2 regions of the Agrobacterium sp. 16-2014-1-2a genome follow, and region 2 is predicted to be linked to the other one. Evidence: predicted binding sites of a transcription regulator. Region 2 holds the regulator's gene; the other holds the start of a gene.
What was found. Region 2 encodes HrcA, which represses chaperone genes, less so after heat shock. Its sites were predicted from a motif close to GTTAGCACTCNCNNNNNGNGAGTGCTAAC; they were not measured.

Region 1 (15,376 bases), 320 kb from region 2:
TGGCGGCCGTTATGATGGTCTCGTCTCTCGCTTCATGGGTCAGCCGGTTCCGGCAACAGGCTTCTCCATCGGTGTTTCCCGTCTGATGACGGCCTTGAAGAACCTCGGCAAACTCGGTCAGGTCAAGCCGCTCGCCCCGGTTCTCATCACCGTCATGGATGGCGATGTGGACAGCATGGGCCGTTACCAGCGCTTCACGCAGGCGCTGCGTGCCGAGGGCATCCGCGCCGAAATGTACCAGGGCAACTGGAAGAAATTCGGCAATCAGCTGAAATATGCCGACCGTCTCGGCTCCCCCATCGCCATCATCCAGGGCGGTGACGAGCGCGCCGAAGGCGTCGTGCAGATCAAGGACCTGATCGAAGGCAAGCGCCTCTCCGGCGAGATCGAGGACAATGCCAGCTGGCGCGAAGCGCGGGTGGCACAGATCACCGCGCCAGAAGCCGAACTGGTGGCGAAGGTTCGCGAGATTCTGGAGCATCATGCAGAGGACGTTCGCCGCGCCGCTGAAGGGCGCTGAGGCGATGGCGATCCTCGCGCTCGATCACCTTCAACTGGCGATGCCCGTCGGCCGGGAAGACGAGGCGCGCGCCTTTTATGGCGACCTGCTCGGCTTTGCGGAGCAGGCAAAACCCGCCAATCTGGCGGCGCGGGGCGCATGTTGGTTCTCATCTGGACCGATAAAACTCCACCTCGGCGTCGATCAGGATTTCAGACCTGCCAGGAAAGCCCATCCTGCCTTTCTGGTAGACGATCTCAGTATCTTGCGAAAAACACTTGAAACTGCAGGCTACCATGTGGTTGAGGATGAGCCGCTCGAAGGATATCACCGGTTTTATGTCCTTGATCCCTTCGGAAACCGCATCGAAATGATGCAGCCGCTCGAACCGTGACGAAAAGTACCGTTCCATGCCCCTGATCGACATGCCGGAATTTTCCGGAGAGCTACTGGAAGAATTCGCCGCGCGCCGCACAAGTCGTGTGAACACGCCTGTGATCCAGCCTGCCGAACCGTTTCTGGATATGGCGGGCGAGGATTTGCGTCGGCGTATTTTCATGACGGAGAGCGAGACAGGCGAAAGCCTGTGCCTGCGCCCCGAATTCACTATTCCCGTCTGCCTGCGCCATATCGAGACAGCGACGGGTACGCCGAAGCGTTACTCCTATCTGGGTGAGGTCTTCCGCCAGCGCCGGGAGGGTGGGAACGAGTTTTATCAGGCCGGCATCGAGGATCTTGGCGATACCGATATCGCCGCCGCCGATGCCCGCGCCGTGATTGATGCAACCGCCATTCTGAAACGCCTTTTGCCTGGCCGTTCGCTCGCCGTCACGCTGGGCGACCAGCAGGTGTTCGAGGCGGTCGTTGCAGCGCTCGGCCTGCCGCTCGGTTGGCAGAAACGGCTGGTGCAGGCTTTCGGCGATATGGCGCAGCTCGACGCGCTGCTGGAAAGCCTCGTGCACCCCAAGCCCATGACCGGCCTTGACGCGCGGGTCGCTGGACTTCTGGCAACGGGCGAAGAGGCGGTGCTGGTCGATTATCTCGACACGGTAATGCAGGAAACCGGCTATTCCACCAATGCCAGCCGCTCGCCGCAGGAAATCGCTCGCCGTCTGCGGGAAAAGCTGGCGCTTGCCGCCACGCGTCTGCCGGATGAGAGTTTCGAACTGCTCAAGCAGTTTCTGGCCCTGCAGGCGCCCTTGCCGCAGGCCTCGCAAGTTCTGGCCGATTTCGCCGCGAAGGCGAAGCTGAAACTGGACGGTGCGCTTTCCGCTTTCGATAAGCGTGTCGCGGCCCTTGCGAATGCCGGGGTCGATCTCGAAACAGTCAGCTACGGCGCGGCCTTCGGCCGTCCGCTCGATTATTATACTGGCCTCGTTTTCGAGGTGATGGAAGAAGGTAGCGATAGCGTTTTGGCCGGTGGTGGCCGTTTTGACCGGCTGCTGACGCTGCTAGGCGCGCAGGAAAAAATACCGGCCGTGGGCTTTTCCCTCTGGCTGGATCGCATCGAAACGGTGCGCGGGAGCGATAAGCCATGATCACCATTGCCTTGCCCTCCAAGGGCCGGATGAAGGAAGACGCCTCCGCCGTTCTGGAACGCGCCGGGCTGAAGGTCGCAGCTGTCGGTAACGACCGGTCCTATCGCGGCCGCATCGTAGGGCGCGACGATATCGAGATTGCCTATCTCTCAGCCTCCGAGATCGCCCGCGAAATTGGTGCTGGCAGCGTGGATTTCGGCGTGACGGGTGAAGACCTGGTGCGAGAGGGGCTGACCAACGCCGATGCGCAGGTGGAATTCTGCGCCCGCCTCGGTTTCGGCCATGCCGATGTCGTTGTCGCCGTGCCGGAAATCTGGCTGGATGTGGACAGCATGGCCGATCTCGGCGATGTGGCCTCGGAATTCCGTGCCCGTCATGGTCGCCGTTTGGCAATCGCAACCAAATACTGGCGGCTGACGCAGCAGTTCTTTTCGCGCCAGCATGGCATTCAGCTTTACCGTATTGTCGAAAGCCTTGGCGCCACCGAAGGTGCGCCGGCGGCAGGGCAGGCGGATATCATCGTTGATATCACCTCCACCGGCTCGACGCTGAAAGCTAACCACCTGAAAATCCTCTCCGACGGCATCATCGTCCGCTCGGAAGCCTGTTTCGTGCGCGCCCGCAAGCCGGAGCACGAAGGTGATCCGGCGGTTCAGGAGATCGCGGCGCGAATAAAAGCGGCTGTCTGAAAGCACAAAAGAAAAAAGCCGCCGGATCGCTCCGGCGGCTTTTTTCTTGGTCAGCCTATGGGTTCAGGCGCGGGCGGCAACGAAGCCGCGCTTTGCGTCGACGGAGTAGGCGCCTGCACCGAAGGTTGCGAGCAGGATATAGGCGCCGGCAAGGGTGATGTTCTTCATCAGCATGATGCCGTTCAGCGTGTTGATCCAGCCGAGAGCAGGCTCAGGCCAGCCGGGAACGGCAACGGTGCCGCTGTGGAATACGAGGCCGGTGAACACGCAGAACGCTGCAAGCGCCCATGCGGCGATCTTCGTCTGGAAACCGGCGAGAATGGCAAGACCGGCAACGAGTTCGAACAGGCCGGCAAGATAGGCAAGCGCGGTTGCGGCAGGCATGCCGGCGCCCGAGATCATGCCGGCAGTGCCAGCCGGATCAGTGAGTTTGCCGAAGCCGGAATAGATGAAGATGAAGGAAAGCAGAATGCGGGCGATGAGAACGAGAGCGTTCTGGCTGCTGGACATGGAGTATCTCCGGTAAGTGATCGGCGTGTCGCCGGTTAAACTGCAAGGTGATGTCTGGAGATATCAATGACCGAAAACCATGCATCTATAAAGATGAACAATAGAAGACAAATTGTCTTCATTTTGTGAACGACCAATAATGTCGTCTAATAACATTGAGCGCGCATCCCCGTTTGAACGGGACCATTCGACTCGATCTATCTATTTGTTTTAAAAAATTTTCCTGACATAAAGCCGCTGCGCAGTTTCTACTGGAAACACGCTAGGCGGCGAAGCGCATATCCTCGAAACGCGGAAACAGGAAGAGCCCCGAAATGCGCCCTTGCTGGCCGATCTCGAAACCCGAGGATTCGCCCATGCAAATAAGCGGCTGCCGCATTGCCGGCAGGGTGAACAGGCCGGTGGAAAAGCAGAAGCGTGAGGGTGCGGCGGAAGCCTGTTCGAAAATTTCGAGCACGCGGTCGTGGTGACCCCGATCATAACACCGGATCAGGCTGAGCAGGCCGCACTCACCCTGCGGCAGCCCATGCATGAAAGATGCATGTTCGCCAAGCTTGATGACGCCGCTCGAAAGATCGCCGCTCCATTCCTCCGAAATAAAGAAATGCGACAGGGTCTGAGTATCCGGCATGGTTGTCGCGGCCGCAGGCAGAGCATCGTTGCGTCTTGATATTTCGAACAAATCGCGCCCCCGCATGAACATCGTACCAGCGCTGCAATCTCAAGCGTCGCTGCCAAGTTGATTTTTCATCGCCATCCGCATTCGAGCGTGCTTGCCAAGCATCGAACCCCTCCAATGCTTGCATCCCGCCGCGGCACCCTCACGGGCGCTGACTTATAGTTTATTTTCTTCTACCCACAACAACCTGTCAGAGAGAAAATCAAAAATAATATGTATTCCTTCATCGTAATCGCGAAATATATGAAAAAAAGACAACTAAATGTCGTGCTTATAAACTGGAGAGGGCGAAAATCCGCCCCATCGGCAATTGTGATTCGCCTCTATCGGCACCCGATTATTGCACGCGCTGCCAAAAACAAGCCGACTAAAGTTATCGCTGTTTCAAAAAGAGACAATATTTTTTAAGCCCGATCCCGGCAAGTGAAGATATCGCGCCAGCTGTCCCAAGGGGCATGGGCGGCAACGAAAAAAGGGTGATCCGAAGACCGCCCTTTCGTATTCAAATGGCAGGACTGATTGGAAGTCCATGCCGCCCGTCTGGCGCGCTTGCGACGCCAGATCACCAAAAGGCATGGGCGGCAGCGAAAAAAGGGCGATCCGAAGACCGCCTTTTCGTATTCAAATGGCAGGACTGATTGGAAGTCCATGCCGCCCGTCTGGCGCGCTTGCGACGCCAGATCACCAAAAGGCATGGGCGCCAACGAAAAAAGGGCGATCCGAAGACCGCCCTTTCGTATTCCAGTGACAGGACTGATTAGAAGTCCATGCCGCCCATGCCGCCGCCAGGCATCTGGGGCATTGCCGATTCCTTCTTAGGAAGTTCGGCGATCATGGCTTCGGTGGTGATCAGCAGCGAAGCAACCGAAGCTGCGTTCTGCAGGGCCGTGCGAACAACCTTGACCGGGTCGACGATGCCGAGCTGGATCAGGTCGCCATATTCGCCGGTCTGGGCGTTGTAGCCGTAGTTGTCTTCGTTCCGGTCGAGGATCTTGCCAACAACGATGGAAGCTTCGTCACCTGCGTTTTCTGCAATCTGGCGAACCAGAGACTGCAGAGCCTTGCGGACGATGTTGATGCCGGCTTCCTGGTCGTCGTTCTCACCCTTGACGGTGATCTTCGTGGAAGAACGCAGCAGGGCAACGCCGCCGCCCGGTACGATGCCTTCCTGAACAGCAGCGCGCGTCGCGTTGAGAGCGTCGTCGATGCGGTCCTTCTTTTCCTTCACTTCAACTTCCGTCGAACCGCCAACGCGGATCACGGCAACGCCGCCAGCGAGCTTGGCAAGACGTTCCTGCAGCTTTTCGCGGTCGTAGTCGGAAGTGGTTTCTTCGATCTGCGCCTTGATCTGGGCAACACGGCCTTCGATGTCGGACTTCTGGCCAGCACCGTCAACGATCGTGGTGTTTTCCTTGGAGATCGAAACCTTCTTCGACTTGCCGAGCATGTCGAGGGTAACGCTTTCGAGCTTGATGCCGAGATCTTCGGAAATGACGGTACCACCGGTCAGGATGGCGATGTCTTCCAGCATGGCCTTGCGGCGGTCGCCGAAGCCAGGAGCCTTGACGGCAGCGATCTTGAGGCCGCCACGCAGCTTGTTGACGACGAGCGTTGCAAGGGCTTCGCCTTCTACGTCTTCAGCGATGATGACGAGCGGCTTGCCGGTCTGAACGACAGCTTCGAGAACAGGCAGCATGGCCTGGAGGTTCGAGAGCTTCTTTTCGTGCAGAAGGATGTATGCGTCTTCGAGGTCCGCAACCATCTTTTCCGGGTTGGTCACGAAGTAAGGCGACAGGTAGCCGCGGTCGAACTGCATGCCTTCGACGACTTCGAGTTCGGTTTCAGCGGTCTTGGCTTCTTCAACGGTGATGACGCCTTCGTTGCCGACGCGCTGCATTGCTTCAGCAATGTCGAGACCGATCTGACGCTCGCCGTTTGCAGAGATCGTGCCGACCTGTGCAACTTCTTCCGAAGTGTTGATCTTCTTGGCCTTAGCCTGAAGGTCCTTGACGACTTCTGCAACGGCCAGATCGATACCGCGCTTGAGGTCCATCGGGTTCATGCCGGCAGCAACTGCCTTTGCACCTTCGCGAACGATGGCCTGGGCCAGAACCGTTGCGGTGGTGGTGCCGTCACCGGCGATGTCGTTGGTCTTGGAGGCAACTTCGCGAACGAGCTGTGCGCCCATGTTCTCGAACTTGTCTTCGAGTTCGATTTCCTTGGCGACAGAAACGCCGTCCTTGGTGATGCGCGGTGCGCCGAAGGACTTGTCGATAACGACGTTACGACCCTTCGGGCCGAGGGTGACCTTCACTGCATCAGCGAGAATGTCGACGCCCTTGAGCATCTTTTCGCGCGCTGTGCGGCCGAATTTGACTTCTTTGGCTGCCATTTTCAAAACTCCTGGTTTCGAATGGCCGGACGGGGTCCGGCTTGAAATTTAAGGAAACGATGGGTGCGGCGAAATCAGCCGATGATACCCATGATGTCGGCTTCCTTCATGATCAGAAGGTCTTCGCCGTCGAGCTTGACTTCGGTGCCCGACCACTTGCCGAACAGGACGCGATCGCCAACCTTGACGTCGAGAGCGACGACCTTGCCGGCCTCATCGCGAGCGCCGGAACCGACGGCGACGATTTCGCCTTCCTGCGGCTTTTCCTTGGCGGTATCGGGAATGATGATGCCGCCCTTGGTCTTTGCTTCGGACTCAACGCGACGAACGACGACGCGATCATGAAGCGGGCGGAAATTGGTGCTTGTCATTGCCTAATCCCTCGATCAAATGACTTCAGGAACCTTTTGAAGGTTCACGTGATGGGTGTTAGCACTCCTCTTGTTGGAGTGCCAGCAAAGCCGAGATAAGGAGGCGTCCCCCCGGAGTCAAGAACGCACTGCCGGAAAAATTTCACGGCCTATGGTTACCAGCGTTCCATGACAGAAAATTTCCACGCTATGACGGGCGAGGACAAATCGCTCTTTTTCAGGCAGCCTTCGTTTTCGGCGTAGAGGGGTTTTATGTTCGGATGGTGGCCGGTGGTCCGGAGGCAGGCCTGGCGCCGCTTTTTTCCTTGCCATCGGCGTCCTGCTTTGCCATGTGACGCACACCCTTTTTTCGCACCCGGAAAGCATATCATGGCCCATCGCATTCTCACCCTCGGCGAAATCACTGATGGGTTCGACGTTGTTCTTTCGGATGTCTGGGGCGTGCTGCATAATGGCGTTAGCGCTTTCCCGGATGCGGCGGTTGCGCTGCACGACGCGCGCAAGGCCGGCAAGACCGTGGTGCTCATCACCAATTCGCCGCGTCCGGCCCCCGGTGTCATCGCCCAGCTTCGCGTTCTCGGCGTGCCGGATGAGGCCTATGACCGCATCATCACATCGGGCGACGTAACCCGCGGCCTGATCGCGGAAGGCCCGAGAAAAGTCTTTCTGCTCGGCCCCGAGCGGGACATGCCGCTGCTGGAAGGTCTCGATGTCGAACGGGTCGGCGAGGCGGAAGCGGAATCCGTCGTCTGCACCGGTTTCTTCGATGACGAGACGGAAACGCCGGAAGATTATACCGAAATGCTGAAAGGCTTCATCGCCCGCAAGGCGCCGATGATCTGTGCCAACCCCGATCTGGTGGTAGAGCGCGGCGAGCGCATCATTCCCTGCGCCGGCGCCATGGCCGCATATTACGAACAGCTTGGCGGCGAAGTCCGTATTGCCGGCAAACCGCACGCGCCGATCTATGAAGCCTGCCTTGCGGCGGCGAAAGAAGTGCGCGGCGATTTCCCGAAGGATCGCGTGCTCGCCATCGGCGATGGCATGCCGACGGATGTGAAGGGCGCAATTGCGAGCGGCCTCAACCTTCTTTATATCAGCGGCGGCATTCACGCCGCCGAATATACGCTGAATGGCCAGACGGACGAGGCGCTTCTGAACGCCTATCTGAAGGGGCAGGGCGCGGCTCCCGGCTGGTGGATGCCCCGCCTTGCCTAGGAAACGTCTGGCGTAAGCCGGCGTAAACAATGGATCGACTGCAATGACCGTCTTTCATCGCAATGAAAAAAAGGAGCCGCTGCCTGAAGGCTTGCGCGGCGGCGTCATCGCGATCGGCAATTTCGATGGTGTGCATCGCGGCCACCGTGCCGTTCTGGACCGTGCGCTGGAACTGGCCGAGGCGCGTGGCGTACCGGCACTGGTGCTGACCTTCGAACCGCATCCCCGTTCCGTCTTCCGCCCCGAAACGCCGGTCTTCCGCCTGACGCCTGCGCCGTTGAAGGCACGTATTCTCGAGGCCATCGGTTTCCGCTCGGTCATCGAATACCCCTTCGACCGCGAGTTTTCGCAGCGCTCGGCGGAAGAGTTCGTCAATTCCATTCTGGTCGACTGGCTGGGCGCCAGCGCCGTCGTCACCGGCTTTGATTTCCATTTCGGCAAGGGCCGCGAAGGTGGCCCGGCATTTCTGATGGCGGCCGGCAAGCGCAACGGCTTCGACGTGACGCTCGTGGATGCCTTTCGCGACGAGGGCGCGGATGTCGTCTCCTCGAGCCGTATCCGCTCGCTTCTGTGCGAAGGAGATGTGGCAGGTGCCGCCGGACAACTCGGGTATCGTTTCACGGTGGAAAGTGAAGTCATCGGCGGCCAGAAGCTGGGGCGAACGCTGGGTTACCCAACGGCCAACATGGCGCTTTCACCCGAAACGGAGCTGAAAGCCGGCATCTATGCCGTGCGGTTCCGCCGCCCCGACGGGGCGATTTACGATGGCGTTGCAAGCTTCGGTTACCGCCCGACGGTCACCGATAACGGTGCGGCCCTTCTGGAAACCTACGTCTTCGATTTTTCCGGTGATCTCTATGGTGAGGTCTGTTCGGTATCCTTCTTCGGGCACCTGCGTGACGAGCTGAAATTTGACGGCTTGGACCCGCTGGTCGCGCAGATCAGGCGGGATGAGGAAGAGGCGCGGGCGATGCTGTCAGGCGTGCGGCCGCTCAGTGAATTGGATGCGAAGATAGCATTTTGAGCGGGCAGATAATCCTGTCCCGGATTGTCGTCGCTTTTCACTTCCTTTTTGCCGGAAAACCGCATAAACAACCGGCCATGTCCCAATACCGGTTGCTGTTTAAAGTTCAGATAGGCCGAATTATTGGCCCGGCCTTCCGCCCGCTCTGAAGAGCCGGAAGGTCCGGGATTTTGGCGCTCGTCATGGCATTTGACATGGCGCTTTCCGTATTTGCCCTCTTTGAAATTGAGACGGCGCGACCGACACGGCGCGCAACAACGGTACAATTATGAGCGACACCGCAGAAAAATTCGACTATTCCTCGACCCTCTATTTGCCGCAGACGGATTTCCCGATGCGTGCCGGCCTGCCGCAGAAAGAACCGGAAACGGTGAAGCGCTGGCAGGAAATGGGCCTGTATAAAAAGCTCCGCGCCTCCGCCGCCGGTCGCGAGAAATTCGTGCTGCATGATGGCCCGCCCTATGCCAACGGCAACATCCACATCGGCCATGCGCTGAACAAGATCCTGAAAGACGTCATCACCCGCTCGTTCCAGATGCGCGGTTTCGACGCCAATTACGTGCCCGGCTGGGATTGCCACGGCCTGCCGATCGAATGGAAGATCGAGGAAGCCTACCGCGCCAAGGGCAAGAACAAGGACGAGGTTCCGGTCAACGAATTCCGCAAGGAGTGCCGCGAGTTCGCTGCTGGCTGGATCAAGGTTCAGTCGGAAGAGTTCAAGCGCCTCGGCATCGAGGGTGACTTCGAAAACCCCTACACAACCATGAACTTCCACGCGGAAGCCCGCATCGCCGGCGAACTGCTGAAGATCGCCAAGAGCGGCCAGCTCTATCGCGGTTCCAAGCCGATCATGTGGTCGGTCGTCGAGCGCACGGCGCTGGCGGAAGCCGAGGTCGAGTATCACGACGTTGAAAGCGACATGATCTGGGTAAAGTTCCCGGTGAAGGACGCTGCGCCAGCTCTTTCCGGCGTCTCTGTCGTCATCTGGACAACCACGCCGTGGACCATCCCCGGCAACCGCGCCATCGCCTTCTCCTCGCGGGTCGAATATGGCCTGTTCGAAGTCGAAAGCGCGCAGAACGATTTCGGTCCGCAGCCGGGTGAAAAGCTGATCTTCGCCAGAAAGCTTGCCGATGAGGCTGCTGCCAAGGCGAAGGTGACCTTCAAGTTCGTGCGCGATGTGAAAGCTGAAGAACTGGCCGCTATCACCTGCGCCCATCCTTTGGCGTCGCTTGGCTACGATTTCCCGGTTCCGCTTCTCGATGGCGACCATGTCACCGACGATGCAGGCACGGGCTTCGTGCACACCGCCCCGAGCCATGGCCGCGAGGACTTTGACGTCTGGACCGCGCATCAGCGTGAGCTGGAAGCGCGCGGCGTTTCGCCGGCCATCCCGTTCCCCGTTGGCGATGACGGTTTCTACACCGAGGACGCACCCGGTTTCGGCCCGTCTGCCGAAGGCGGTGCGGCCCGCGTCATGGATGATAACGGCAAGAAGGGCGATGCCAACGAGCGCGTCATCAAGGCGCTGATCGCGGCCAACAACCTGTTCGCGCGCGGCCGTCTGAAGCACAGCTATCCGCATAGCTGGCGCTCCAAGAAGCCGGTGATCTTCCGCAACACGCCGCAGTGGTTTGTCTATATGGACAAGGAACTGGGCGACGGCACGACGCTGCGCTCGCGTTCGCTTGATGCCATCGACCAGACCCGTTTCGTTCCGGCATCCGGCCAGAACCGCCTGCGCGCCATGATCGAAGGTCGGCCCGACTGGGTTCTGTCGCGCCAGCGCAGCTGGGGCGTGCCGATCGCGGTCTTCGCCGACGAGCAGGGTGAGGTTCTGGTCGACGAGGCTGTCAACGCCCGCATCCTCGAGGCCTTCGAGGCTGAAGGTGCGGATGCCTGGTTCGCCGAAGGCGCCAAGGAACGTTTCCTCGGCAATGACCATGACCACGCCAAATGGCAGCAGGTCATGGACATCCTCGATGTGTGGTTCGATAGCGGCTGCACCCATACCTTCACGCTGGAAGACCGCCCGGACATGAAGTGGCCGGCGGATGTCTATCTCGAAGGCTCGGACCAGCATCGCGGCTGGTTCCATTCGTCGCTGCTGGAAAGCTGCGCGACGCGTGGCCGCGCGCCCTATAACGCCGTCGTCACCCATGGCTTCACCATGGACGAGCAGGGCCGCAAGCAGTCCAAGTCTCTCGGCAACGTTGTTGCACCACAGGACGTGATGAAAGAGTCCGGCGCGGATATCCTGCGCCTGTGGGTCATGACGACCGATTACTGGGAAGACCAGCGTCTGGGCAAGGCCATCATCCAGACCAATATCGACGCGTATCGCAAGCTGCGCAACACCGTGCGCTGGATGCTCGGCACGCTTGCCCACGACAAGGGCGAGGAGATCGCCTATGCCGATCTGCCGGAACTGGAAAAGCTGGTACTGCACCGCCTGTCCGAGCTGGATAAGGTCGTGCGCGACGGGTATGACGCCTTCGACTTCAAGAAGATCGCCCGCGCCCTGATCGATTTCGCAAATGTGGAGCTGTCGGCTTTCTACTTCGACATCCGAAAGGACACGCTTTATTGTGACGCGCCGTCGTCGCTGAAGCGCCGTGCATCGCTGTCGGTCATCGCCAAGCTGTTCGATTGCCTCGTCACATGGCTTGCGCCCATGCTGCCCTTCACTACTGAAGAAGCATGGCTTTCGCGCTATCCGGATGCGGAATCGGTGCATCTCGCCCAGTTCCCGGAAATCCCGGCGGAGTGGAACAACGACGCGCTGGAAGCGAAGTGGGAGAAAATCCGCAAGGTCCGCACGGTCGTCACCGGTGCGCTCGAAGTGGAACGCCGTGAAAAGCGTATCGGCTCCTCGCTTGAGGCCGCGCCCGTCGTGCACATTGCCGACGCCGATCTTCTGGCGGCTCTCTCCGGGCAGGATTTTGCCGAAATCTGCATCACCTCGGCCATTTCGGTGGTCGGCGATGAAGGCCCTGCCGATGGCTTCCGCTTGCCGGAGGTCGCAAAGGTCGTGGTCGAGCAGAAGCTGGCGGAAGGCGCAAAATGCGCACGCTCCTGGCGCATCACCACCGATGTCGGTTCCGATCCGGACTATCCGGAGGTTTCGGCCCGTGATGCGGCGGCACTGCGCGAGCTTGCCGCGCTGGGATGATTTAAAGCTGCTGCGCATCGTTCCTGTCGAAAAATCGATTTCGAGTTTCGGGCCGATGCGCGAGGAAAATGGCCGGATGAATTGCGCTTTAGCTCTTCATCCGGTACACCTGCCTGAAAATGGCCGGATTTGCACGGCAATGCGGGCTACCGCCTGCCGAAAGACGATGTCTGGCGCAATGGGACGGACGGCTGGAAGGGTTTTTATGAAGACGATGAAGGCTTTTGGGCAGGATAACGCGCAGGGTTTGAGCATGTTCCGCACGGTTGCAGGTATCACGGCGATAGGCGTGCTGCTCAGCGCCTGCACGAGCCCGACCTATGGTACGGGCAAGACTGCGGCAGAACAGCTTGTAGACGACCTCGGCAACGCGACTTCGATCACCGGCAACGATCAGGAAAAACGTAACCTGAAATACAGCCCGCGTCCCGGTCTCGTTGTCCCCGCCCAGTCCCGCGCCGAGCAATTGACGACGCCGCAGCAGAACATGGCGAGCCGCGAAAACAACCCGCAATGGGTCGAATCGCCGGAAGAGACCCGTGAACGCCTGCGTGAAGAGGCGGATGCCAATAAGAACAATCCGCATTACCGCTCACCGCTGCTTGCCGGCAACGGCACGGCCGGCCAGATGACCGAAAGCCAGAAATGGGAAGCCTTCCGCAAGGCCAAGGCAGATGCCCAGGGTGGCTCTGTCGTCAACGCCCAGCGCAAGTTCCTGACCGATCCGCCGCAGGAATATCGTAGCGTTCCGCAGGATCAGCTGACTGACCTCGGTGAGCCGGAGCAGAAGAAGGAAAAGCGCCGTAAGAAAGAAGCGGCGATGGCAAACACCGGCAAACCCTGGTGGAACCCCTTCTGATAAAATGAAGGGCTTATGGCCTGCGGGAAAGATTGCATCTCCCGCCGGCTGCTTATTCGTCGAGACGTTTCTCGCGAAAGAATTTCCGCAGAATTTCAGCACTTTCGCTTTCCGCCAGCCCCGAATACACATCAGGCGCGTGGTGGCATGTCGGCTGGCTGAAGAAGCGCACGCCACTATGCACCGCGCCGCCCTTCGGGTCTTCCGCACCGTAATAGAGACGACGGATGCGGGCAAACGAGATCGCCGCCGCGCACATGGTGCAGGGTTCCAGCGTTACATAGAGATCGGCACCGGGCAGGCGTTCCTGTTCCAGCGCCTCGCAGGCCATGCGGATCACGGCGATTTCGGCATGCGCCGTCACATCGTTCAATTCACGGGTGCGATTGCCGGAACGGGCGATGACGCGACCGTCCATAACTAGGACTGCGCCGATCGGAACCTCCTGCCGCTCACCGGCGGCACGGGCTTCCGCCAGCGCCAGTTCCATGAAATGCGTCCTTTCGGCCATTGCGTTTCAATTTCCTCTTAACCCTTGTGCTTGGACCTGATAGGACAGCCCAAACAACAGGCAAACAGCAAATGACTTTTAAAGACAAGCCGAAGCGTGACGGTGGCAAGACTTTTAGCCGCGACAAGAAGCCGAAAGGCCCCGGCAAGCCCGCCGCAGAGCGTGAAAAGAAACCGGTAGAAGCCAAGGCGGCTCCGGTGCAGGAAGCCGTTATGGGCACCAAGCCAGAGCGCATTTCCAAGATCATGGCGCGCGCCGGCGTTGCCTCGCGCCGCGATATCGAGCGCATGATCATGGAAGGCCGCGTGTCGCTGAACGGCGTCAAGCTGGACACTCCGGTGATGAACGCGACTCTTTCCGACAAGATCGAAGTGGATGGCATGCCCATCCGCGGGGCTGAGCGCACGCGCCTGTGGCTTTACCACAAGCCCGCTGGCCTGGTGACGACCAATTCCGACCCGGAAGGCCGCCCGACCGTTTTCGACAATCTGCCGGGTGAATTGCCGCGTGTGCTCTCCATCGGCCGCCTCGACATCAATACCGAAGGCCTGCTGCTGTTGACCAATGATGGCGGTCTCTCGCGCGTGCTGGAACTGCCGACGACCGGCTGGCTGCGCCGCTACCGCGTGCGCGCCCATGGCGAGGTCGATCAGGCAGCGCTCGACAAGCTGAAGGAAGGCATTGCCGTCGACGGCGTGCTTTACGGCGCTATCGACGCGACGCTCGACCGCACCCAGGGCCACAACGTCTGGATCACCATGGGTCTGCGCGAAGGCAAGAACCGCGAGATCAAGAACGTGCTCGGCGCGCTCGGCCTTGAGGTCAACCGCCTGATCCGTATCTCCTACGGCCCGTTCCAGCTTGGCGATCTGCCTGAAGGCAAGGTGCTTGAAGTGCGTGGCCGCATGCTGCGTGACCAGCTTGGTCCGCGCCTCATCGAACAATCCGGCGCCAATTTCGACGCGCCGATCTACGATGCGCCTGTCGCCGACGATGAAGAAGAAAATACGCCCAAGCGCGCGCCCCGGTCCGAATGGGCAAAGAGCGACGCGCCGGAAGGCAAGCCGCGGTTCGACAGGGCTGCCGGCAAACCGGAAGATCGCCGCGAAAAGGCGCTCGGCCGTCTCGACACCAAGCGCGGTGACAAGCCAGCCGGCAAGTTCGGTGGCAAACCTGCCGGGAAATTCGGCGCGAAAACCCGTGGCGAAGAGGATGGCGAAGAACGCCGCCCCGCCCGCCCGCCCGCGGGCACCAGCCGCACGGCCAATGTCTGGATGGCGCCCGGCGCAAAGCCCACCCGTGATGGCAAGGAGCGGAAGTTTTCTGCCCGCGCGGAAGCGGAAAGCCTGTTCAAGAAGCCATCCGCCCAGGCGGAAGCGCGCCGCAACGTCGTCAGGCATGCCGATTCCGAGGGCGAGTGGATCCGTTCGGATTCCCCGCGCGAAGAGGAAGGCGGTCGTGGACGTGGCGACGGCCCGCGCGGTGGAAAGAGCTTTGGAGATCGCGGCGGGAAATCCTTCGGTGACCGCCCGTTCCGTGACAAACCACGTGAAGCGGGAGATCGCCCGCGTGGCGACGGTCCTCGCGGCGAGAAGAGCTTCGGAGATCGCACCGCACGCGGTGGAAAACCGTTTGGCGACCGTCCGTTCCGTGACAAGCCACGTGAGGAGGGTGATCGCCCGCGCAGCGACCGCCCACGCGGCGAGAAGAGCTTCGGAGATCGCACAGCACGTGGTGAGAAACCTTTCGGTGAGCGTCCGTTCCGCGACAAGCCCCGCGAAGACGGTGATCGCCCACGCGGCGACCGGCCTTTCGGTGACAAGCCAAGAGGCGCAAAACCGGGCGGCAAACCCGGTGGCAGGCCCGCATCGGGCAAGCCTTCTTTTGGAAAACCGGGTGAACGTGGCGAACGTT
Region 2 (15,376 bases):
TGCCAGCCTTGTGCAGCCCGTAGAACGGCGTGCCTTCCTCGATAGTGAGCTGATAGAGCGACAGATGGTCGACGGCGTAGGAGACGGCTTCCTTCAGCTCAGCGTCCCATTCGGCCACAGTCTGGTTCGGGCGGGCGTAAATCAGATCGAAGGACATGCGCGGAAAAATCTCCCGCGCCAGACGGATGGCTTTAAGCGCATCGGCAACATCATGCAGACGGCCAAGGAACTTCAGGTCCCGGTCGTTCAGCGCCTGGACGCCGAGCGAGACGCGATTGACGCCGGCTGCCCGGTAACCGCGAAACCGCTCCGCCTCGACGCTTGAAGGATTAGCCTCCATGGTGATCTCGATACCATCAGGCACATGCCAGAAGCGCGAAACGCCATCAAGAAGCGCGCCTACGGTCTGCGGGTCCATCAGCGAAGGTGTGCCGCCGCCCATGAAAATGCTGGTAACGACACGCGGACCGCTGAGCGCCCGCATCTTTGCCATTTCGCTGAGGAACGCCGCAGTGAACCGTTCCTGATCCACCGGGCGGTGGCGGACATGGCTGTTGAAATCGCAATAGGGGCATTTGGCCGCACAGAAGGGCCAGTGCAGATAGATCCCGAAACCGGGATCGCCCGTATCCGGCAGAAGCGACGCGCCGGGGGCAGAAAGTTGGTGCTCCCCGGTCATCGGGTTCATGCCTCCAGACAGGTTTCGACGAATTTTTTGAACGCGCGGGCACGGTGGGAGAGCGCAAACGCATCGCCGTGCTTCCAGCCGTGTTTTTCGTCTGCGGTCATTTCACCGAATGTGGTGTCGTAACCTTCAGGTTTGAAGATCGGGTCATAGCCGAAACCGCTCGTTCCGCGCGGGGGCCACGCCACCGTGCCTTCCACCTCACCGCGAAAATATTCGACATGCCCGTCCGGCCAGGCAAGGCACAGCACGCTGACGAATCGGCCCGTGCGGTCTTCCGGCTTCGTTGCACCGCGTTCGGCAAGCGCATCCTCGACCTTCTGCATGGCCATGGCGAAGTCGCGCGTACCGTCAGCCGTTTCCGCCCAATTGGCGGTGTAAACGCCCGGCGCGCCATCCAGCGCATCGATGACCAGACCGGAATCGTCAGACAGAGCCGGCAGGCCGGATGCCTTCGCAGACGCAAGCGCCTTGATGGCAGCATTTTCCTCAAAGGTGGTGCCTGTCTCGTCCGGCTCCACGAAGTTCAGCTCCGCAGCCGATTTGGCTGAAAAGCCGAAAGGCCCGATCAGGTCGGCGATTTCGGCGATCTTGCCCTTGTTGTGGCTGGCGACGACGATCGTTCTGGTATCGAGCTTGCGCATGACGTTTTCCTGTCGGCTCAGGCGATTGCCTGTTTCTGAAGGGCGACCAGTTCGCTGCATCCGGCCTTTGCAAGACCGAGCAGCGTCAGGAATTCCTCTTCGGAGAAGGGGGCACCTTCCGCGGTTCCCTGCACCTCGACGATGCCGCCGGAGCCGGTGATGACGAAATTCGCATCGGTCTCGGCGGAGGAATCCTCGAGATAATCGAGATCGATGACCGGCTGTTTTGCAAAGATGCCGCAGGAGATCGCGGCGATATGGTCTTTCAGGACCTTCTCGACCTTGATCATGTTGCGGGTTTCCATCCACTTCAGGCAATCATGCAAGGCGATCCATGCGCCGGTGATGGAAGCCGTGCGCGTGCCGCCATCGGCCTGAATGACGTCGCAGTCGATGCTGATCTGGCGCTCGCCAAGCGCCTGCAGGTCGACCACTGCGCGCAGCGAGCGGCCGATAAGGCGCTGGATTTCCTGCGTGCGTCCGCCCTGCTTGCCGGCCGAGGCCTCGCGCTTCATCCGCTCATGGGTGGAACGCGGCAGCATGCCGTATTCGGCGGTGACCCAGCCCTTGCCGCTGTTGCGCAGCCACGGCGGCGTCTTTTCCTCAAGGCTTGCGGTGACGAGCACATGCGTATCACCGAATTTGACCAGACAGGAACCTTCGGCATGTTTCGAGAAATTGCGCTCGAAGGAAACCTTGCGCATCTGATCGGTTTTTCTGCCTGAAGGCCGCATATGATCCACTCTCCATGTTGGTTCCTGCCTTCTAAGGCGCGCCCCGGGGTTTTGCAAAGCCAATTTCCATTTTGCCGCAGCGGTGCAACGCATTATATTGGTACGGACAGAGTTTTGACGATAAAGAACGGATGATATGGGCTTTTCCGCACCGCTTTCAAAAGATCAGGCATCGTTGCTGGATGAACGGTCGCGGGAGATTTTCCGGCGCATCGTCGAAGGCTATCTCGACACCGGCGAACCCTTGGGGTCGCGCAGCCTGTCGCGGCTGTTGCCGATGTCGCTTTCACCGGCCTCCGTTCGCAACGTCATGAGCGATCTCGAGGAACTGGGTCTCATCTATTCGCCGCATATCAGCGCCGGTCGCCTGCCCACCCAGACGGGGCTGCGCTTCTTCGTGGACGCATTCATGCAGGTGGGCGATCTGCCCGCCGATGAGCGAGCCAGTATCGACCGCCAGATCGGTCCAGTCGCCGGCCACGAGCAATCGCTGGAAGGGTTGCTGACGGAGGCAAGCCGCATGCTTTCAGGCATGTCGCGCGGTGCCGGCCTGGTGCTGACGGCCAAGAGCGACGTCATTCTCAAGCACGTTGAATTCATCCGGCTGGAGCCGACCAAGGCGCTTGCCGTGCTGGTAGGGGACCACAATCAGGTCGAAAACCGTATCATCGAATTGCCGGTCGGCATTTCGTCATCGCAATTGACAGAGGCGGCAAATTTCATCAATGCCCATCTTTCCGGGCAGACGCTGCAGGAACTGCGGGGCCAGTTTCAGACGCAGCGTGCCGAATTGCAGTCGGAACTCGGCACGCTCGCGCAGGACCTCATCGAACGGGGTCTCGCCATATGGGCGGGCGACAATGAAGAGGGCAAGCTCGGCCGCCTCATCGTCCGCGGACGCTCCAACCTGCTGGAAGGTCTGGCCGGTGAGGAAGATATCGATCGTGTGCGCCTGCTGTTCGACGATCTGGAACGTAAAGAAAATCTGATCGAGATCCTCAACCTTGCAGAAAGTGGCTCAGGCGTCAGGATTTTCATCGGCTCGGAAAACAAGCTCTTCTCGCTGTCAGGCTCGTCACTGATCGTGGCACCTTATCGGGATGAGGAAAATCGCGTTGTGGGTGCCGTCGGCGTCATCGGTCCCACGAGGCTAAATTACGCCCGTATCGTGCCTATGGTGGACTACACCGCACAAATTATGGCCCGCCTTTCCCGAAAGCAGAGATAGGACAAGCCCGCAAGGTTAGAGAATGCGGCAAGCTTTTCGCCGCAAGCCTTGATTTTTGCCCTTCAAACCTCGATATCGGGCGCAACCAACAATATTCAAATCTGGAGAACGTCATGACCGACGATACGAAAAAGCCCGGACCTGACGCGGACGTCGCCGAAGAGTTTGTCGAACCCGCATTTACAGGGGAAGAGACGGCGGAAGCTGCCGAGCCCGATCCGATCGAACTGCTCAGGGCCGAAAATGCCGATCTGCGCGACAAGTTCCTGCGTCTTGCAGCAGAAATGGACAATCTTCGTCGCCGCACCGAGCGCGAAGTCAAGGATGCGAAGGCCTATTCTCTCGCCGCTTTCGCGCGCGACATGCTTGCCGTTTCCGACAATCTTCGCCGCGCTCTTGAAGCCATTCCGGACGAACTCAAGACCAATGGCGAAGCCGGTCTCAACGGCCTGATCGAAGGTGTCGAGATGACGGAGCGCTCGATGCTCTCGACGCTGGAGCGACATGGCGTCAAAAAGATCGATGCGGAAGGCCAGAAATTCGATCCGAATTTCCACCAGGCGATGTTCGAAATTCCGAACACGGCAGTTCCGAACAACACGGTACTGCAGGTGGTTCAGGCCGGTTTCACCATCGGTGACCGGGTGCTGCGCCCCGCCATGGTTGGCGTCTCAAAGGGTGGCCCGAAGGTGGAGACCGCCGCAGCGCCCGAGCCGGGCACCGCCTCCGTCAACGAGAAGGATGCGTGAGGCATTCCCTCATCTAAAGCGCGTCCGGATATAAAACCGGGACGCGCTTTTGTTTGAAATGCTCCAATAAAAAACGCGCCTCAAGGGCGCGTTTTTTTGTCCATGGAAAGGACCGTCGACAGCCTTTGATCAGGCAGCGGTCGCCTGCTCCTGATTGAGGAAGGCGTAGATTGCCGTGTCGGAATCGGTGGCACGCAGCTTGGCCACCAGCTCGGGGTCGCGTAAAGCACGGGCAATTCTCGACAGCGCCTTCAGATGATCCGCGCCGGCGCCTTCGGGTGCAAGCAGCAGGAAAACCAGATCGACCGGCTGGTCATCCAGCGCCTCGAAATCAACAGGTGTTTCAAGACGTGCGAAGACGCCGGTGATCTGATGGATGCTGCTCAGCTTGCCATGCGGAATGGCAATGCCGTGCCCCACACCGGTGGAGCCGAGTTTCTCACGCTGGAGGATGACGTCGAAAACTTCCCGTTCCGAGACTCCGGTAATTCTGGCTGCCTTTGCGGCCAGCTCCTGAAGCAATTGCTTTTTGGAATTCACCTTGAGGGCGGGAATAATCGCATCTTGTTGCAGCAAATCTGCCAACGCCATTCTCTTTTTCCTTCATGCCATCGAGACGATGCAGGAGGCAGATACGCTTTCGCGCTCTGCCTCCCATGTCTTGTCAGACTGTTCAGCTCTTGATCGTTTCCGCGTCGATCCAGCCAATATTGCCGTCATGTCGTCGGTAGACGATGTTGAGATATTCCTTGCCGGGGCTGCGGAACAGCAGAACCGGTTCGTCCGTCATGTCGAGCGCCATCACGGCGCTGGCGACGGACATCGTCTTTATCTGTTTCGAACTTTCCGCAACGATCGTGGGTGCGTAGTCTTCCGGAACCTCGTGGTCCTCATCGGGGACAGCATCCATTACCGTATAGGCGATTTCCGACATCGCGCCGTTCGCCGCGGAACCATTGTGGTGATGGTCCTTCAGCTTCCGTTTGTAGCGACGCAGGCGCTTCTCGATACGCTCGGCGGCGGCATCGAAACTCGCTTGCGGATCATTTGCCTGACCCGCCGCATGCAATACAACGCCCGTATCGAGATGCAGTTTGCAATCGGCTGCAAAACGCGATCCGGACTTCTCTACGGTCACTTGGCCTGAATACCCCCCATCGAAGTATTTGGTAACTGCCAGACCTATATTGTCCTCAATCCGCTGCCGGAAAGATTCGCCGATCTCCATATGTTTACCAGATACACGCACACTCATGGAAAATTTCCTTTTTGTAGTGATTTGCGAGTACCAGCTTACGTCAAGCCGCGCGCGCATCCAAGCGTTTCGAAGGCCTTTAAAAGCCCCCATTCGAATTTTACGCCCATGGACGGTGGAGATGAATCCGTTACAAATGACCTTGCTTACGTGTGCGGCGGGCTTCTAGCCCTTGCCGTAGCAAGAGTCAATGGTGCGGCTGGAAAGCCCTGAAAACGTGACCAGCGCCACCGCTCAGAACGCCGACAGTCTGGCCAGGGCCTTCTTCTCGCGCCGTCTCTGAACGGAGGATGGGATGTTCATCGCCTCGCGATATTTGGCCACGGTGCGGCGGGCAAGATCGATACCACTCTTTTTCAGATTATCGACGATATCGTCATCGGAAAGCACTGCGTCGGCGGCCTCCTGCGCGATCATCGCCTTGATGCGGTGACGCACCGCTTCTGCAGAATGGCTGTCACCGCCTTCCACCGAACTGATGGAAACACTGAAGAAATATTTCAGCTCGAACAGGCCGCGCGGCGTCAGCATATATTTTTTCGACGTCACCCGGCTGACCGTGGATTCGTGCATCTTGATGGCGTCGGCCACCGTCTTGAGGTTCAGCGGGCGCAGGTGGTCCACGCCATTGACGAGAAAGGCGTCCTGCTGGCGCACGATTTCGGTCGCCACCTTCATGATCGTTCTGGCGCGCTGGTCGAGGCTGCGGGTCAGCCAATGGGCCGTCTGCATGCATTCGGAAAGGAAATCCTGATCCTCTCCCTCACGCGACTTGTGCCTTGAAACCTCTGCGAAATAGGTCTGGTTGATGAGCACGCGCGGCAGGGTCTCGGGGTTGATTTCCACAAGCCAGCCGCCGGCAGAGGAGGGGCGAATGATGATATCAGGAACGATTGTCTCGGAAACGGTCGAATCGTAACCAGCGCCCGGACGCGGATTGAGCGTGCGGATTTCCGCCAGCATGTCGAGAAGGTCTTCCTCATCCACGCCGCAGAGTTTTTTTAGAGAAGCGAAATCCCGTTTCGCCAGAAGCTCCAGATTGTCGATAAAAGCCCGCATTGCCGGATCAAGCCTGTCCTTCTGGGCAAGCTGGATCGCCAGACATTCGCTCAGCGAGCGGGAAAACACGCCGGGAGGATCAAAGCCCTGAAGCGTCTCCAGAATGCGCTCCACTGCCGAAGGCGCCGCCCCCAGCCGTTCAGCGACGTCTTCGACGGCATCTACGGCGATATATCCGGTCTCGTCGAGCTGGCCGATCAGCGCATCGGCAATCATCCTGTCTTCCACAGAGGATATGGCGAGAGGCAATTGCTGATTGAGATGGTCGCTGAGGGTCTGTTTCGCGGCAACGAAGTCGTCGAGATCGTAACTCTCGCCTGACTCCTGCCCGGGCATGGATTTCCACTGCCCCGCCAGTTCGGGTGCGTCGGGCTTTCTGGGTTCGGTATCGTCAGGAAAGACATTTTCGAAGCTGGTGTCGAGCTGTTCGCCGAGATTTGCCGCGCGATCGCCGTACCAGTCGTCGCTGTCGGCCGTTACCGGCGCGGACTTGTCGGACCCTTCGCTGTCGGCATCGCCGAAATTCTCCGCATCAGCAGGGGTATCGTTGCTCAAATCGCCGTCGTTTGCCGCAATTTCAAGCAAAGGATTGCGCTCCACCTCCTGCGCGATGAACTGCGTCAGTTCGAAATGCGTCATCTGAAGCAGCTGGATGGACTGCATCAGTTGCGGTGTCATCACGAGAGACTGGTTTTGACGCAGCAAAAGGCTGGCAGATAATGCCATGGCGGACGCGAAACTCCCCTTACAGCTTCTTCGTCGCCACAAATTTCATAAATTTTGCGCAGGCAACGAAACTTGGCCCAAAAATTGCTTTTTTATTATGTTTGGTCAAGCGTCACTGCGGGGCGCGATGAAGAATCTTTCGCGCCCGGGAGCTTAAAGGCTAAAATTATTGCCGAGATAGAGCCGGCGCACATCCGGATTGTTGACGATATCGTCCGCACGGCCATGGGTCAGAACCTCACCGGCATGGATGATATAGGCGCGGTCAATGAGGCCGAGCGTTTCGCGGACATTGTGGTCGGTGATGAGAACGCCGATCCCGCGCGCGGTCAAATGTCTGACAAGGTTCTGAATGTCGCTGACGGAGATCGGATCGACGCCGGCAAAAGGTTCGTCCAGAAGCATGAAGGTCGGATCGGTCGCCAGAGCACGGGCGATTTCCAGACGGCGACGTTCGCCGCCCGACAGGGCGACAGCGGGCGATTTGCGCAGCTGCGCAATGTGGAACTCTTCCAGCAACTCATCGAGCTTGCGGCTGCGCTTGGCGCTGTCAGGTTCGTGCACTTCCAGCACGGCGCGGATGTTTTCCTCGACTGTCAGTCCACGGAAAATGGAGGCTTCCTGCGGCAGGTAGCCGACACCGAGGCGGGCACGCCTGTACATCGGCATGGTGGTGACGTCGTTGCCGTTGATGGCGATCTTGCCGCTATCGACGGGTACGAGGCCCGTGATCATGTAGAAACAGGTGGTTTTGCCCGCGCCGTTCGGGCCAAGCAGCCCCACGGCTTCACCACGGCGCACGACCAGCGAGACGCCGTTGACGACGCGCCGTGTATTATAGGTCTTCGTCAGACCATGCGCGATCAGGGTGCCGTCATAGCGAGCCTTGTCGGCCTGCGACGCAGCGTCCACAGGTCGGTCGCGCCCACCGCCAAATATTTTTGAGATCGAGGCTATCTTCACGAGGTGAGACTACTGTTTCTTCTGCTGCGATTTCGGATCGAGCATTATCCGGACAGGGCCGCCGCAGCTTTCAAGCTTTGCCTGCCCCGAATTCATCAGAACAGTGAGCTTGCAGCCGGTGAACACATTCGCGCCCTCGGACAGCACAACCTGCTTGCCGGTCAGAATGAAGGTCTGCGCCGCCATGTCGAATTCGCCGTGATCGGCCGTGGCCTTCTGCGTCTCGGACGTCAGGTAGACGTTATTGTCGACGAAGATTTTTTCGATGTTGGCGTCACCGCTGGTGAGCGAGGAACCTTCACCCTTGTAATTGACCGTCATCTTGCCGGCCTGAAGGGTGGTGGTGCCCTGCACAACTTTCACGTTACCGGTGAAATAGGCCTTGCGCTCTTGGTCCCGAATTTCGAGCTGATCGCTTTCGATAGCGATCGGCTGGTCGCCGGAGAGCTTGACGCCTGTCATGTTGCTGGTGGTGTTCTGAGCGAAAGCCACGGTTGCAAGACAGGAAAAAGCAAAAGCTGCGGCTGTAACGCCTGCGGATTTGCCAAGGGAAACGGGACGGGAAATTTGCATCATCTGGACCGGGCTCTCACTTGCCTTCATTCTTGATATTGGATGCAGCGATACGTGCGCGTACCTGCCCCGAAAATGTAATAGTCTTGCCATTATCCGCGATATCAATCGATTGCGCAACAATGGCGCCGTCGTTTGTTTTGATCGAAACTGGCTCTTTGCTGCTCATTTTTCCAGCCTTCAGATCGACATCCGCAGATTGGAACTTCGCTTGTATGCCATTGCTGAGATTGATGTCAAAAGGGGCGGTCATCTTCAGCGTGTTGGTGGCCCGGTCGAAAATGCCTTCCTTGGCGATCACCTGGGCGACGCTGTCGTTCACAGGCACCGCGGCCAGAACCCTTTCGAGCGTCATGAGGTTGGGGTTGGCGATATCCTGCAACGCACGGTCTGCGTTCATCGAGTAGTCGATCCCCTTCTCGTTGCGGCCCGCAACGGCCGGCTTTTCCATCACGATCTTGCCGTCTTCGATCCTTGCGCTTTCAAGCGAAACCTCTTCGGGCGCCCAGGTGCGAATGAGCGAAACGGCGACGAAGGCAAACGAGATGATCGCCGCACCGAGCGGCAGAATGATTTTCAGCCGCTTCACGCGCGCGGAATGCCTCAGCGCGCGCTCGTAAGCGCCGTTCTGGTCATTGGGCAGCGGAAACGCTGGCGCGGGTTGGCGGAGTCTTTCGAGCATAAGAGTGGGTCCGGAAAACTTCCTGGGCGCCACTTTGGCGCGCAACTGAAGCTTATATGTTTATCTTGATGTCTTTGGCATGAGTGCTGTGTCCTGCCAATATGGTTTTTGTCTGGAAAGGTGCAAGGGAAATGCGAATTTAATCGTAATTCTGGTTTCCTTATTGTTTCCTTGCGGCTTCGCGCTAGAAGAACCATATGGCCATGACGCTTACATTACGCTTCAAATGCCGGAAGGCAGGGGTTTTCGATGGATAATATGGCGATAGCGGATCGCAGACGATTGCGCCGCAAGCTGACTTTCTGGCGGATTGCCGCTGTTTTTCTGTTTGTCGCCGGCATTTTCGGCCTCTACCGGTTTCTATGGGCCACCCCGCAGCAAAGCGAGAGACCCCATATTGCCCGTGTCCAGATCTCCGGGCTGATCCAGGACAATACCGAACTTCTGGAGCGGCTGGACAAGATTGCCAAGAGCGACAATGTCAAAGGGCTGATCGTGTCGATTTCATCGCCCGGTGGCACCACCTATGGCGGCGAGCGCATCTTCAAGGCCATTCGCGGCGTTGCGGAAAAGAAGCCGGTGGTGTCCGATGTCCGCACGCTTGCCGCCTCCGCTGGATATATGATCGCATCTGCAGGTGACGTCATCGTCGCTGGCGAAACCTCGATCACCGGCTCGATCGGCGTGATCTTTCAATATCCCCAGATCGGCCAGCTGATGGATAAGCTCGGCGTCTCGCTGCAGGAAATAAAGTCCTCTCCGATGAAGGCGGAGCCTTCGCCGTTCCATGAGGCGCCCGAAGAGGCGAAGACGATGATCCGTTCCATGGTGATGGACAGCTACGGCTGGTTCGTCGATCTTGTGGCCGATCGCCGCAAATTGCCGCGCGAGGATGTGTTGAAACTGGCGGACGGATCGATTTTCACGGGCAGACAGGCGCTCGCCAACAAGCTGGTCGACACGCTTGGCGGCGAAAAGGAAATTCGCGGCTATTTCGAAACGCGCGGTGTTGCCAAGGATCTGCCGATCGTGGAATGGCGCGCACCGTCTTCCAGTTCGCCTTTTTCGCTTTTCAGTGTTGCGCAAATAGCGAAGCTTCTGGGATATGACGATTTAATCCCGTTTGCGGGCTCCGGTCAGCTCGGTGCGGACAAGTTGTTTCTTGACGGTCTTGTTTCCGTTTGGCAGGTTGAGCCGCATTAAAAATCCAATTCTTTCAGGGGGCAACCGTGATCAAGTCTGAACTGGTGCAGATCGTTGCTGCGCGTAACCCGCACCTTTATCACCGTGACGTGGAAAATATCGTCAATGCGGTGCTGGATGAAATCACCGATGCCTTGGCAGCGGGAAATCGCGTCGAGCTTCGTGGTTTCGGCGCATTTTCGGTGAAGAACCGTCCTTCGCGATCCGGTCGGAACCCGCGCACGGGTGAATCGGTTTTCGTTGAGGAAAAATGGGTGCCTTTCTTCAAGACGGGCAAGGAACTGCGTGAGCGCCTGAACCCCGGTATGGGTGACGAAGAGGACGATTGATCGTTCTCACCCGCCGCGCCGGAAACGGAGCCGAGGGAATTCACGCCGCGATGGAGTAATGTCGGATGTCGAAAAAAATCATCAACCTCATCATCCTGCTTCCGCTGGCGATTATCCTCGTCATCCTGTGCGTGGCCAATCGTCAGTCCGTGACGCTCGCGCTCAATCCGTTCCGGCCGGAGGATGGTGTACTTTCCTTCACCGCGCCGTTTTTCGTGTTCCTGTTTCTGGCCGTCATTTTCGGCGTGCTTCTGGGATCTTCCGCCACATGGTTTGCGCAGGGCAAGCATCGCAAGCGCGCCCGGATCGAGGCGAAGGAAGCCGTTCGCTGGCATGACGAGGCGAACCGGCACAAAGCGGCAACAGCCGCGCAGCTTCCGAATGCGGGCCAACTCCCGGCAAAGTGATGGTGCCGACATTCGTTGCGGCTCTAGTCGAGCGACGCGTGGAATGCTATTTGCTGGCGCGATAAGACGCGGGCAGAAGCGGAAAGATTTCCATTGAAGAAAAAAGACAGCCGGCCGGGCAATCGCGTGCGTGCCGGGAGCGAGAAAAAACAGGTTCATGCCGCAAAGCCGGCACGGCGAATGGACGCGGCACCGAAAAAGCGCGAGCCGGACGCGGTGCGCAGCGCGCCCAAATCTGCGCCGAGGGAAAAGATAGCCCCAGTACCGGCCGTTGAGCAGGTGCCTGCGCGGCCCCTCAAGCATCGCACCGGCGAACGTCCCGCAGAACAGGTTCCGGTAATTCTGGAATCGAGTGGCGCGGGTGATTTTCATCTCATCGACAGCGGCAATGGCCTGAAGCTTGAACAATACGGCGAATATCGCGTCGTCCGTCCCGAGGCGCAGGCTCTCTGGCAACCGTCGGTTCCCGACCGCGTATGGCAGAATGCCGACTCCATTTTTACCGGCGACACGGATGAAGACGGCATGGGCCGTTGGCGTTTTCCAAAGGCAGCACTTGGCGAAACCTGGCCACTGTCGCTGCTCGGCGTCGAATTTCTCGGCCGTTTCACGGCCTTCCGGCATGTCGGCGTCTTCCCGGAGCAGATCGTCCACTGGGAATGGCTGAAAAATGCCGTCGAAACGGCTGACCGGCCGCTGAAAGTCCTGAACCTGTTTGGTTACACCGGCGTCGCTTCTTTGGTCGCCGCTGCTGCAGGCGCTGAAGTGACCCATGTCGACGCCTCCAAGAAAGCGATCGGCTGGGCAAAGGAGAACCAGGCGCTTGCCGGGCTCGAACAGGCGCCGATCCGCTGGATTTGCGAAGACGCGATGAAGTTCATCCAGCGCGAGGAGCGTCGCGGCAGCACCTACGACATCATTCTCACCGACCCGCCGAAATTCGGCCGCGGCACCCATGGTGAAATCTGGCAATTGTTCGACCATCTTCCGTTGATGCTCGATATCTGCCGGGAAATCCTGTCGCCCAAAGCGCTCGGTCTGGTGCTGACGGCCTATTCTATCAGGGCCAGCTTCTATTCGATGCATGAATTGATGCGCGAAATCATGCGCGGCGCCGGTGGCGTCGTTGCGTCCGGCGAGCTCGTCATTCGCGAGGCCGGGCTTGATGGGAAGACGCCGGGCCGGGTGCTTTCCACATCGCTGTTCAGCCGCTGGGAGCCGAAATGACGAACGACATGCGCGAAAACACGACGCGCCGGGTTGGCCAGGTCAAGGAAGTCACCAGCCTTGCCAATCCCATCATCAAGGATATCAAGGCGCTTACCCAGAAAAAGGGCAGGGAAGAGACCGGCACCTTCATGGCGGAAGGCTTGAAGCTGGTTATCGACGCGCTCGAACTGGGCTGGACCATCCGCACCCTGGTTTACGCCAAGGCGGCCAAGGGCAAGCCGCTGGTGGAGCAGGCGGCCGTAAAGACGGTCGCTTCCGGCGGGCTGGTGCTAGAAGTCAGCGAAAAAGTCATCGCCTCGATCACCCGCCGCGACAATCCGCAGATGGTCGTTGGCATCTTTGACCAGAGATGGAAGCCATTGAAGGATATCCGTCCGGAAAAAGGCGAGACCTATATCGCGCTCGATCGGGTGCGTGATCCCGGCAATCTCGGCACCATCATCCGCACGGCGGATGCGGCGGGTGCCTCAGGTGTCATTCTGGTCGGCGATTGCACCGATCCGTTTTCGCTGGAAACCGTGCGTGCGACCATGGGTTCGGTCTTCGCTACGCCCGTTGCCCGCGCCTCGGTTGAGGAATTCCTCTCATGGAAAAAATCAGCCAATGTCAGTGTCGTTGCCACCCATCTTGCCGGGTCGGTGGACTATCGAAAAATCGATTACGCCGGAAAGCCCGTCGTGCTTTTGATGGGTAACGAACAATCCGGCCTGCCGCCTGAACTGGCCGGCAAGGCAGACCAACTGGCGCGCATTCCCCAACAGGGCCGTGCCGATAGTCTCAATCTCGCCATCGCAACCGCTGTCATGCTTTTCGAGGCGCGGCGACATCTCCTCGAACTGGCACCGGTGAAGTAATGGCCAAAGCGGCGTTGTTTTCGAAATTTGGCCCGGCTTTCGCGCTTATCGTTGCTGCCCTTGTGTTGGACCAGGTCGTCAAGCAACTGGTCGAGACCTATCTGCCGTTGCAGGAGATGGTGCCGGTCATTCCGTTCCTGGCGCTTTACCGCACCTATAATCTAGGTGTGGCGTTTTCGATGCTGGCGGACATGCACGGCTGGTTCATCGTCAGCATGCGGCTCGTCATCGTGGTCTTCGTTCTGTGGCTCTGGCGCAAGACGGCGGCGGATCGGACTTTTGCCCATCTTGGCTTCGCCTTCATCATCGCTGGAGCAGCCGGCAATCTTCTCGACCGCTTTTTCTACGGTCACGTCATCGACTACATCCTGTTTCACACCGATACATGGTCGTTCGCGGTCTTCAATCTGGCCGACACTTTCATAACAATCGGTGCCGGTTGCGTCATTCTCGATGAGTTTCTGCACGCCCGGGCGGCTAAAAAGTAAAATTTTAGCGTTTGAGCCAAGCATATCAAAACCGCTGCCGTGGTAGCGGTTGTGCATGAGCGAACTGGCACGACTGCGGGAAAAAGTTTCAGATGGCCTCGCCGCCACCCCGGCGCAGCCTGCGGATCGTGTCGACACGACATCTCACCATGGCGGTGCGGAGCGCGGGATAGATGCCAGATCGATCACGCTGTACGTTGCCGCGTCATTGTCGGTGGGTGCCTTCTCCGCGGCCTTGATCGCGCTTGCGGTGCCTTATTCGGTCACCGTCGCCTTGGCATCCTTCTTCGGTGCGGTGCTGGTCGGTCTCCTGTCCTACGCCATGTTCGGCAAATCCTTCCAGTATCCCGGCAAACTATCTGCAGATGATTTGGATGTACGGCTACGCCAAACTCAAAACCGATCGCTGATTGCCGAGATCCAGGAGGCCATGGGCGATATCATCGTCATCCGCAATATGGATCGGCGCATCGTCGAGGCGAATGCGGTTTTTCGTGAAGTGACGGGCTGCTCGGCACCCGAAGGGCTGAGCTGTGAGGAAATCGGCATCGCTTTCCGGCCAGGCGACAAGGCCCACGCTTATGATGTGGAAATCGCGACCCCGTTCGGTCAGCGCATTTTCTCCTGGCACGATGTCGTCACCCGCGATCTGGCAAGCAGTCGTCTTCTCATCAGCAGCATCGCGAGAGATGTCACCGAGGAGCGGCTGGCACTCGGCGAGCGGGAAAACGCCCGGTTACGCGCGGAAAAGGCCGATGCCGAAAAGGCAAGGCTGCTGGCAACTGTTAGCCACGAGATCCGTCTGCCGCTTTCCGGCATGCTCGGCATGAACCATCTTCTATCGCAGACGAAGCTCAATGAAGAGCAACGTAATTATCTCGACGGCATGAAGCAGTCCGGTCAGTCGCTGGTACAGTTGGTCGAGGACCTGCTGGATTATTCGACCATGGAGGCGGGCCGTTTCAAACTCAATCCGCGTGCGGAAAACCTGCGCCGGCTGATCGAGAGCATTGTCGAGATGCTGGCGCATCGCGCCCACGAAAAGGGCATCGAAATCACCTCCTTCGTCACGCCGGATGTGCCTGATTATCTGGATTTCGATCCGGCAAGGCTGCGTCAGGTTCTGTTCAACCTCCTCGGCAATGCCGTCAAATTCACGCAGGTGGGCGGGGTCGTCATCCGAGCGCGCATGGTTGAAGGCGAATTGCATATCACCGTCGAGGACACCGGCCCCGGCATGAGCCAAGCGGAACAAGCCCGTATCTTTGGCGAATTCGAACAGGCAGGCCCGATGTCGCAACAAAGTGGGGGAACAGGGCTTGGGCTCGCGATTTCCGCCCGCATCGTGCGGGAATTCGGCGGCAGCCTCACGGTCTTCAGCCGCAAGGGTGAGGGCAGCACCTTCAAGCTGGCATTCCGTCCGGGCAGTTCGTCCACCGGCACGCCGGACCCGGACCGGCACCATTGCCTGCAGCATACCAATGTCCTGCTGGTCGCGCCGAGGGGCGTGGCAGCAACGGTGACGATGGAGGCGATCGAGGCTTTCGGCGGTAAATGCGCTCTTATC

Region 1: a site for HrcA is predicted at 6,736-6,764, ahead of groES (co-chaperone GroES). Genes of this name have one in related genera too.

What each region holds. Positions count from the first base shown of each region.
Region 1 covers NZ_JBNWBX010000001.1:1,190,787-1,206,162, reverse strand. Annotated here, with positions in the region: gene hisS (histidine--tRNA ligase) at 1-520, shown strand, start outside; gene ACQZ45_RS06090 (VOC family protein) at 525-893, shown strand; gene ACQZ45_RS06085 (ATP phosphoribosyltransferase regulatory subunit) at 910-2,037, shown strand; gene hisG (ATP phosphoribosyltransferase) at 2,034-2,726, shown strand; gene ACQZ45_RS06075 (DoxX family protein) at 2,790-3,236, opposite strand; gene ACQZ45_RS06070 (hypothetical protein) at 3,499-3,933, opposite strand; gene groL (chaperonin GroEL) at 4,673-6,307, opposite strand; gene groES (co-chaperone GroES) at 6,382-6,678, opposite strand; gene ACQZ45_RS06055 (TIGR01459 family HAD-type hydrolase) at 7,048-7,896, shown strand; gene ACQZ45_RS06050 (bifunctional riboflavin kinase/FAD synthetase) at 7,940-8,920, shown strand; gene ileS (isoleucine--tRNA ligase) at 9,189-12,092, shown strand; gene ACQZ45_RS06040 (hypothetical protein) at 12,298-12,951, shown strand; gene ACQZ45_RS06035 (nucleoside deaminase) at 13,004-13,462, opposite strand; gene ACQZ45_RS06030 (pseudouridine synthase) at 13,534-15,376, shown strand, end outside.
Region 2 covers NZ_JBNWBX010000001.1:1,510,531-1,525,906, reverse strand. Annotated here, with positions in the region: gene hemW (radical SAM family heme chaperone HemW) at 1-679, opposite strand, end outside; gene rdgB (RdgB/HAM1 family non-canonical purine NTP pyrophosphatase) at 685-1,329, opposite strand; gene rph (ribonuclease PH) at 1,347-2,063, opposite strand; gene hrcA (heat-inducible transcriptional repressor HrcA) at 2,200-3,291, shown strand; gene grpE (nucleotide exchange factor GrpE) at 3,405-4,040, shown strand; gene ptsN (PTS IIA-like nitrogen regulatory protein PtsN) at 4,170-4,631, opposite strand; gene hpf (ribosome hibernation-promoting factor, HPF/YfiA family) at 4,714-5,295, opposite strand; gene rpoN (RNA polymerase factor sigma-54) at 5,530-7,080, opposite strand; gene lptB (LPS export ABC transporter ATP-binding protein) at 7,234-8,043, opposite strand; gene ACQZ45_RS07560 (LptA/OstA family protein) at 8,053-8,619, opposite strand; gene lptC (LPS export ABC transporter periplasmic protein LptC) at 8,633-9,298, opposite strand; gene sppA (signal peptide peptidase SppA) at 9,548-10,501, shown strand; gene ACQZ45_RS07545 (integration host factor subunit beta) at 10,504-10,830, shown strand; gene ACQZ45_RS07540 (LapA family protein) at 10,896-11,237, shown strand; gene ACQZ45_RS07535 (class I SAM-dependent rRNA methyltransferase) at 11,331-12,464, shown strand; gene ACQZ45_RS07530 (TrmH family RNA methyltransferase) at 12,461-13,321, shown strand; gene lspA (signal peptidase II) at 13,321-13,809, shown strand; gene ACQZ45_RS07520 (hybrid sensor histidine kinase/response regulator) at 13,865-15,376, shown strand, end outside.